2 regions of the Streptomyces sp. NBC_00353 genome follow, and region 1 is predicted to be linked to the other one. Evidence: riboswitches for the same ligand, from Rfam matches in the RefSeq annotation. Region 1 holds a riboswitch; the other holds the start of a gene.
The links. A riboswitch is a leader RNA that binds a small molecule or an ion and turns the genes downstream of it on or off. The one in region 1 is predicted to bind cyclic di-AMP.

Region 1 (4,037 bases):
TGGTCGCGCCAGCGGGAGCTGCGGACACTGGCCACCGAGCTGCCCGCCTATGCGGCAGCCGGCTGGCTCACCCCGGCGGAGCCGCTCGCGCTCTCCTCGATGCGGGCCCGCGGTATGGCCCGGGACATGGCGCGCCACCAGCACGCGAGTGCCCACGGAAGCGCGAGTGCCTACAGCACCTCGTACGGAGTGCCGTACACAAGCCCCGGCTACGGCTACCCCGCGCCCGGCCCGCCACCGGCCCACTCGCCGGCGTACGGCAGCAGCCGGGTCGTGGCGCAGGTCCGCAGTCATGCCAAGGCGCAGGCCAAGGCGCGCGGCAGAGCGGCCGCCCGTGCGGTCGCCGAGTACGAGTCGTTCGCGACGTCGCTGGCGTTCCTGCGCCGCCGGGCCCGCCGCGGGGCCGCGGACCCGGACTTCGTGGCGCGGGAGCTGGAGCTGCTGCACCATCTCTGGCAGCGCAGGGAGGTGGCCGGACCCGCGCTGACGTACGCGGCGCAGGCGACGGGCCGCCTGCGCCCCCGGTACATACCTGCGGGGCCGGCCCCGCACCCGCAGTACGGCGGCTACAGCCCGAACCCGTATCTGCCACCCCATGCCCAGCAGCCGTATGCCCGGCCGCCGTACGGCAGCGGCCCGCCTCCGCGCCCCTGGTGAGGGCTCAGGCGGATGCCTCGGTGAGCTCCGCCAGTTCCTGCTCGGTCAGTTGAAGGTCGGCCACGGCCACCAGGGCGGGCACCTGCTCGACCGTACGGGCGGAGGCGATCGGCGCGGCGACGGTCGGACGGGCGGCGAGCCAGGCCAGGGCGACGGTCGCGATCTCGGCGCTGCGCTCCTTGGCGACCTTGTCGAGTGCGGCCAGGACCTTCTGTCCGCGCTCCGACGCCAGGTGCTGGCCGGCCTTCTCGGCCCGCGCGCTCTCCACCGACGCGCCCGGGCGGTACTTGCCGGTGAGGAAGCCCGAGGCCAGGGCGAAGTACGGGACGGCGGCGAGACCGGCGCGGGCGGCCGTCTCCTGGAGCTCTCCCTCGTAGGTGTCGCGGGAGACGAGGTTGTAGTGCGGCTGCAGGGCGACGTAACGGGCGAGCCCCTCGCGCTCGGAGAAGTCCAGGGACGCCTGGAGCCGCTCCGGGCTGATGTTGGAGGCGGCGATCTCGCGCACCTTGCCCTCCTTCACCAGCTGGTCGAGGGCGGTGACGATCTCCTCGACCGGAACGGTCTCGTCGTCGAAGTGCGTGTAGTAGAGGTCGATGTGGTCGGTGCCCAGCCGGCGCAGCGACTCCTCGGCCGCGGCCTTGATGGTGGCGGCGGAGAGCCCCTTGTACGCGGGGTGGGCGCCGACCTTGGTGGCGACGACGATGTCGGAACGGTTGGCGCGTGCGGCGAGCCACTTGCCGATGACCGTCTCCGACTCGCCGCCCTCGTTGCCGGGGATCCACGCGGAGTACGCGTCGGCGGTGTCCAGGAAGTTGCCGCCCGCCGCGACGTACGCGTCGAGTACGGCGAACGACTGCGCCTCGTCGGCGGTCCAGCCGAAGACGTTGCCACCGAGCGCGAGCGGGAAGACCTGGAGGTCGGAAGAGCCGAGCTTACGAAGAGAAGTCATAAATGGATCAACGGACTCCGCCGCGCCCGCTATTCCGTACCGGGGGGTCCACACGGGTATCCGCACCGGCGTCGCAAGGACCGGGATATGAACAGACCGGCAGCCCTGACGTCGGGGGGTGAGCGTCAGGACTGCCGGGTTCGAGGGGCCGGAGAACCGGCGCGGGCTCAGACGGTGAGGCCCTTGTCGCGCAGCCAGGTCATCGGGTCGATGCCCGTGCCGTCCGGGGTGTGGACCTCCAGGTGGAGGTGGGGTCCGGTCACGTTGCCGGTGGCTCCGACACGGCCGATGGTGTCACCGGTGGTGACCTTCTGGCCGACGCTGACGTCGATCGACGACTGGTGGCAGAACCACAGCTCCGTACCGTCCTCGAGCTCCAGGACCGTGCGGTAGCCGTACGAACCGGACCAGCCCGCCGACTTGATGGTGCCGCTGTGGACGGCCTTGATCGGCGTGCCGGTCGGCGCCGCGAAGTCGAGTCCGGTGTGGTAGCCGGAGGACCACATCGAACCGGCCTGGCCGAAGGTCGAGGTGATCGTGTACGAGGAGGTGGGGATGGCGTAGGAGGCGGCGAGCTTGGCAAGCCGTGCGGCCTCGGCCTTCGCCTTCGCCTCTTCCTCCGCCTTCTTCTTCTCGGCGGCGACCTTGGCCTCGGCGACGTCCTGCTTCGCCTTGGCCTCGGCGGCAGCCTTCTCCGCGGCAGCCTTCTCCTCAGCGGCCTTGGCCTCCGCGTCGGCGGCGTTCTGCTGCTGCTCGGCCTGCTGGAGGATGCGGGCGCGCAGCGCCTCGCCGGCGTCGGTGGTGCCCTGCTCGGCCTCGGCGGTGGTGATGCCGGCGCTGGTGAGCGGGGCGGTGGCAGCCGCGGACTTCGCCTGGTCGGTGGCGGACTCGTCGGAGAACAGGGCGCCCACGCCGGGAAGGGACTTGGCGTCGGGGAGGTTGTCCGCGAGGGAATCGGGAAGGGAGATGGAGACCGGCGGCTTGCTCTGCGCGGTGGCCATGCCACCCGCGCCCACGGCCGCGATGACGCCGACTCCGAGCACCGTGGAGCTGCGGGCCAGCCCGTTGCGCTGCTTGACGACGCGGTGCCTGCCGCGTACGGGGCGAACGGACTCCTCCGTGGGGTTCCATTCCTCCCACGTCCGTTCGGTCCCACCGAAACCGTCGGTCGCGAACTCAGTGGTGAACTCGGCGCCGAAATCGGTCCGCTGCTCGGTTCCGTACTCGGTCGTGAAGTCGGAGCCGAACCGGGAGGGGGCTTCGGGGGCAGGCTTGTTGGACGCCACGGGGGCGCACTCCTTTCCTTCCTTCTCGCCTACCGGGTTAGCTGACGGGTTCGGAGCAGGAAGGTCTCCTACGGATCCCTCTGCCTCTCACGAGACACAGGTGTCCGATTCACCCCATGTAGGTGGTTCCCCGGTTCCCTTGCGGAATTCGGCGCTCGCGCACGGTGCCGCCACTGACGACGGCTGGGACAACCGCGCTGCGTTATCGAACGTTAATAGACGGACGGGTCCGATTCCAAGCCGTTCCCACTGATCGTTAACGGCCTTGGCCTGGACTTTACGGGACACAATCGGGCGGAAACGGGCGAGTTGATCGCCACTCAGCCACCACCCGTTTTCTGACGTTGTATCAAATGTTATGCGGAGCGAGGCCCTTCGATTACGCACGGTGGCATCGCCCTGCAGAACCCCTTCACCGACTCAGCTCTTCCTCACTCGCGTCCCGGCCCACGATCTTCACAGTCCTGCGCCGCTTCGGCTGCCCCCGCGCGGGACGTGCGACCGCGAGCAGCGCCATGTCGTCGGTGGACCTGCCGCCGGTGTGCAGCCGTACGTCGTCGGCCAGCGCGGACAGCAGCTCCTCGGGCCCGGGAAAGATCCGCCCGCGCAGCCGGGCCGCCGGATCGTAGAAGTCCCCTTGGGTGTCGCGCGCCTCGGAGAGCCCGTCCGTGTACGTGAGGAGCGTCATCCCGGCGGCCAGCTCCCATACGTCGGCCCGGTCCGTCCACACCCCCAGGTCCATGCCGAGCGGCAGCGCGGGCACGGTCGGCGACAACACCTCCAGTGAGCCGTCGGGGTGGAGCAGCAGCGGTTCGGGGTGGCCGCGGTTGACGATCCGTACCTCGGCCGCACCGGGCGGGATCTCGGCGAGCACGGCGGTGACGAACCCCTCGACCGGATCGATCCCGCCCTGCCTCGCCCCCTCCCGCGCCAGCGCCCGCTCCAGCCTCCGAGCCACGCCCTCCAGCGAATCCTCCTGCTCGGCGGCCTCCCGGAACGCGCCGATGACCACCGCCACCGTCCCGACCGCTTCGAGCCCCTTGCCCCGCACGTCCCCGACCACGAGCCGTACCCCGTACGAGCTCTCCGCCACGGCGAACAGGTCACCGCCGACGAATTCGTCCGCCTGGGCCGCCTCGTACCGC
Region 2 (4,037 bases), 1.0 Mb from region 1:
CTCGTAGAAGCGCACGCCGCCGACGACCTTGTAGGGCAGTCCGACGCGGATGAAGATCTCTTCGAAGACCCGGGACTGCGCGTTCGTCCGGTAGAAGATGGCGACATCGCCCGCCTTGGCGTCGCCCGCGTCGGTCAGCCGGTCGATCTCGTCGGCGACGAACTGCGCCTCGTCGTGCTCGGTGTCGGCGACATAGCCGGTGATCCGGGCGCCCTCGCCCGCGTTCGTCCAGAGGTTCTTGGGGCGGCGGCTCTCGTTGCGTTCGATGACCGCGTTGGCCGCGGAGAGAATCGTCTGCGTGGAGCGGTAGTTCTGCTCCAGCAGGATCGTCGTCGCGTTCGGGTAGTCCTCCTCGAACTGGAGGATGTTGCGGATGGTCGCGCCGCGGAAGGCGTAGATCGACTGGTCCGCGTCACCCACGACGCACAGCTCGGCGGGGGCGTCGGCCGGTCCGGCCGGGCCCACCAGTTCGCGTACGAGCGTGTACTGCGCGTGGTTGGTGTCCTGGTACTCGTCGACGAGGACGTGCCTGAAGCGGCGACGGTAGTGCTCGGCGACATCGGGGAACGCCTGGAGCAGATGGACCGTGGTCATGATGATGTCGTCGAAGTCCAGTGCGTTGGCCTCGCGCAGCCGGGACTGGTACATCGCGTAGGCCTGGGCGAGCGTCTTCTCGAAACCGTCCGCGGCCTGCCCGGCGAAGGTCTCCTCGTCGATCAGCTCGTTCTTCAGGTTCGAGACCTTCGCCGTGAACGACTTCGGCGGGAAGCGCTTCGGGTCGAGGTCCAGATCGCGGCAGACCAGGGCCATCAGCCGCTTGGAGTCGGCGGCGTCGTAGATCGAGAACGACGAGGTGAAGCCGAGCCTCTTCGACTCGCGGCGCAGGATCCGTACGCACGCGCTGTGGAACGTCATGACCCACATGGCGTTGGCGCGCGGTCCGACGAGCTGCTCGACGCGCTCCTTCATCTCGCCCGCGGCCTTGTTGGTGAAGGTGATCGCCAGGATCTGGCCGGGGTGCACCCCGCGCTCGGCCAGCAGATGGGCGATGCGGTGGGTGAGCACCCGGGTCTTGCCGGAGCCGGCCCCGGCGACGATGAGCAGCGGCGACCCTGCGTGCACGACGGCGGCGCGCTGCTCGGTGTTCAACCCGTCGAGCAGGGCGGCAGCGTCGATCACTGGGCGGTGGGCGCCGTCCCGGTAGTACGCGTCCCTGGGCGGCGGGGGCGCGTCGAACACGCCCGCGAAGAGGTCCTCCGGCACCGCTTCGGGTGCGGAGTCCTCGGGGGGCGGCGGGGGCTCTTCCTCCGAGTGCTGGAGGCCGGCCAGGAAACTGTCGTCAAAGAGGCTGCTCATCGCTTGACGAGTCTAGGCCGCCGCACCGACACCGTGCGGCCGCATGGCGAACCGTGCCCGGCGCACGGGCACATACGGAGATCGCGTGCCCACACCGCGTAGGGGAAGAGGGGGCCGCCCGGCCCGCACCCCCACCCCCGTCGCCGAGGTCACGAAAATGTATCGGGCATATCGAACATCAACCTTCACAGCAGCACCACGGGTTGGCTAGCGTGCTCGGTCGGGCGGCCCGTACCCCCTGAGGCGAACCACGCCGAGCGGGCTCCCACGCCGAATCCGGGCTGCCCTCACGAGAGTTCGGAACCGGGGACCCACACGCATCACCGGGGTGAATCGGTCCATATCTTCCCATTCGGACCGTAGGGCAGCCTTCCGTTCCGCCCGAACCCGACAGCTAACCCGGTAGGCGGTCCACGGAAGGAGATGCCGGCCTTGGCGTCGCATCGCAAACCGCGCACCCGTGTGCGCTCCACCACTCCTGCCGTCGGGCTCACGACGGCCGCACTGGCAGGTGTGACCCTGCTCTCCACGCAGAGCGCCACGGCTGCCCCGGCCTCGCCGAGGCCCAGCATCGAGGACGTGCAGAAGAAGGTCGACGACCTCTACCGGCAGGCGGGCACCGCGACCCAGCAGTACAACCAGGCGAAGGAGGCCTCCGCCGCACAGCGGGGCAAGGTCGACGCGCTGCTGGACGACGTCGCAAAGCGTGCCGACAAGCTGAACGATGCGCGCAGGACGCTCGGCAACTACGCGGCGGCGCAGTACCGCACCGGCTCCATCGCGCCGAGCGCCACCTTCTTCCTGGCCGACGACCCGCAGGCGTACTTCGACCAGAACCAGCTGATGGGCCGGATGGCGGGCCGGCAGCAGAAGGCGGTCACGGACTTCCGTACGCAGCAGGCCGCGGCGTCGAAGAAGCGCGCCGAGGCGGCGAAGAGCCTGGAGACGCTCACCGAGTCGCAGGCCACGCTGCGGACCAGCAAGGAGAACGTCCAGAAGAAGCTGGGCGAGGCGCGCGCGATGCTGTCGAAGCTGACTGCCGAGGAGAAGGCGCGGCTCGCGGCACTGGAGCGCAAGAAGGAGGCGGAGGCCAAGCGCAAGGCCGAGGAGCTGGCCCGTCAGCAGGCAGCCGCCAAGGCCGAGGCGGACCGCAAGGCCGAGGAGGCCGCGAAGCAGGCCGGATCCGGCGGCGATACGGGAACGGGCAGCGGCACGGGGACCGGCTCGGACAGCAGCGCCACCACGAAGGCCGACAAGGTCCTCGCCTTCGCCCGCGCCCAGATAGGCAAGCCGTACGTCTGGGGCGCGACGGGCCCCTCGTCGTACGACTGCTCGGGACTGACCCAGGCCGCCTGGAAGGCGGCGGGCGTCGACATCCCCCGTACCACCTGGGACCAGGTGGAGATCGGCACGCGGATCGCGACGGCGGATCTGCAGCCGGGCGACCTCGTCTTCTTCTACGACGACATCAGCCACGTCGGCATCTACAAGGGCGACGGCATGATGATCCACGCCCCGAAGCCGGGCGCGAATGTCCGCGAGGAGTCGATCTACTACATGCCGATCTACGGCAGCGTGCGGCCCGCGTAGCCGCGGTCCCGGACAGCGACGAGCCCCCGCCGGAAGGATCCGGCGGGGACTCGCGCCATGAAGGACAGGGACCGGCTCGGGCGGCAGCGGCCGGCTCAGGTCCAGAGCGTCGCGATGAAGATATTGGCGACCGTCAGCCCGCCGACGGCCGCGAAGACGCCCTTCTCGACCTTCTCCTCGTCCCGCTTGACGTACACCAGCGCGAGGATCACGACCAGGACCGCCAGCTTCACACCGATCTTGATGTTGTTGACCGGCTGGTCGTCCGCCTGGTTGAGCCCGACCAGTGCGATACCGGTGACCAGCATGGTCAGCGCACCGTGCAGCATCGCCGGGACGAAGCGCGCCGTGCCCGCACCCATCGCCTTCATCTGGGTCAGGAAGCCGCCCAGGAGGGCGGCGATACCGATGATGTGCAGCGCGACGAAGACATTGATGAGTACGTCCATGGGGCCGCAGCCTAGCCGGGGCCGTAACGCCGCTCTCCGGCGAGGTGGGGGCTCCTTGGTGTTTCACTCGCATTTGCACCAATTGCCTGACTCTGGCGCGTTTTCTCCGATCACTTGATGGCATCGCCTCGCCAAATTCGGGCAATAGCCGTCATTACGACTCTTCCTCGTGCCCCGGGTTTAGCGTCCCTATCCAGGTGACCGGCTTCACCGACGCTCCGCACGCGGGCGGCGGCCCGGTCGCCCCGCCGAAGAGTCCGGCGGCGAGCCGCTCCCCCTGCTGGCTCGCCGTCGGACCTCCGCGGGCCCGCCGGTAGGCCCCGACGGGCAGTCGACAGCAAGGAGCCCCGCCCTCGTGGCAGTGCATCGAAAACCCAAGCAGCGCCCGTATACCGGCTCTGCTGCCCGCACCGCAGCCACCCTCGCGTTCGCCGGGGCCGCAACAGCTGCCGCCCTGCCTGGGGCCGCACACGCCGATCCGCAGCTCACTCCCGCCCAGGTCAAGGCCAAGGTGGACCGGCTGTACCACGAGGCGGAGGTCGCCACCGAGCAGTACAACGGCGCGAAGGAGAAGGCGGCCGCCACCGCCAAGTCCCTGGGCGCGTTGCGCGACGAAGCCGCCCGCAGGACCGAACGCCTCAA

Region 2: it holds a riboswitch for cyclic di-AMP, as region 1 does, so the genes downstream of both, OHA88_RS20485 (C40 family peptidase) here and OHA88_RS25245 (M23 family metallopeptidase) in region 1, are expected to answer to the same signal.

What each region holds. Positions count from the first base shown of each region.
Region 1 is NZ_CP107985.1:5,569,699-5,573,735, reverse strand. Features, by position in the region: gene OHA88_RS25255 (PrsW family intramembrane metalloprotease) at 1-657, shown strand, start outside; gene OHA88_RS25250 (aldo/keto reductase) at 662-1,606, opposite strand; gene OHA88_RS25245 (M23 family metallopeptidase) at 1,774-2,892, opposite strand; cyclic di-AMP (ydaO/yuaA leader) riboswitch at 2,904-3,056, opposite strand; gene OHA88_RS25240 (PP2C family protein-serine/threonine phosphatase) at 3,305-4,037, opposite strand, start outside.
Region 2 is NZ_CP107985.1:4,560,827-4,564,863, forward strand. Features, by position in the region: gene pcrA (DNA helicase PcrA) at 1-1,356, opposite strand, end outside; cyclic di-AMP (ydaO/yuaA leader) riboswitch at 1,615-1,781, shown strand; gene OHA88_RS20485 (C40 family peptidase) at 1,780-2,946, shown strand; gene OHA88_RS20490 (hypothetical protein) at 3,042-3,395, opposite strand; gene OHA88_RS20495 (C40 family peptidase) at 3,751-4,037, shown strand, end outside.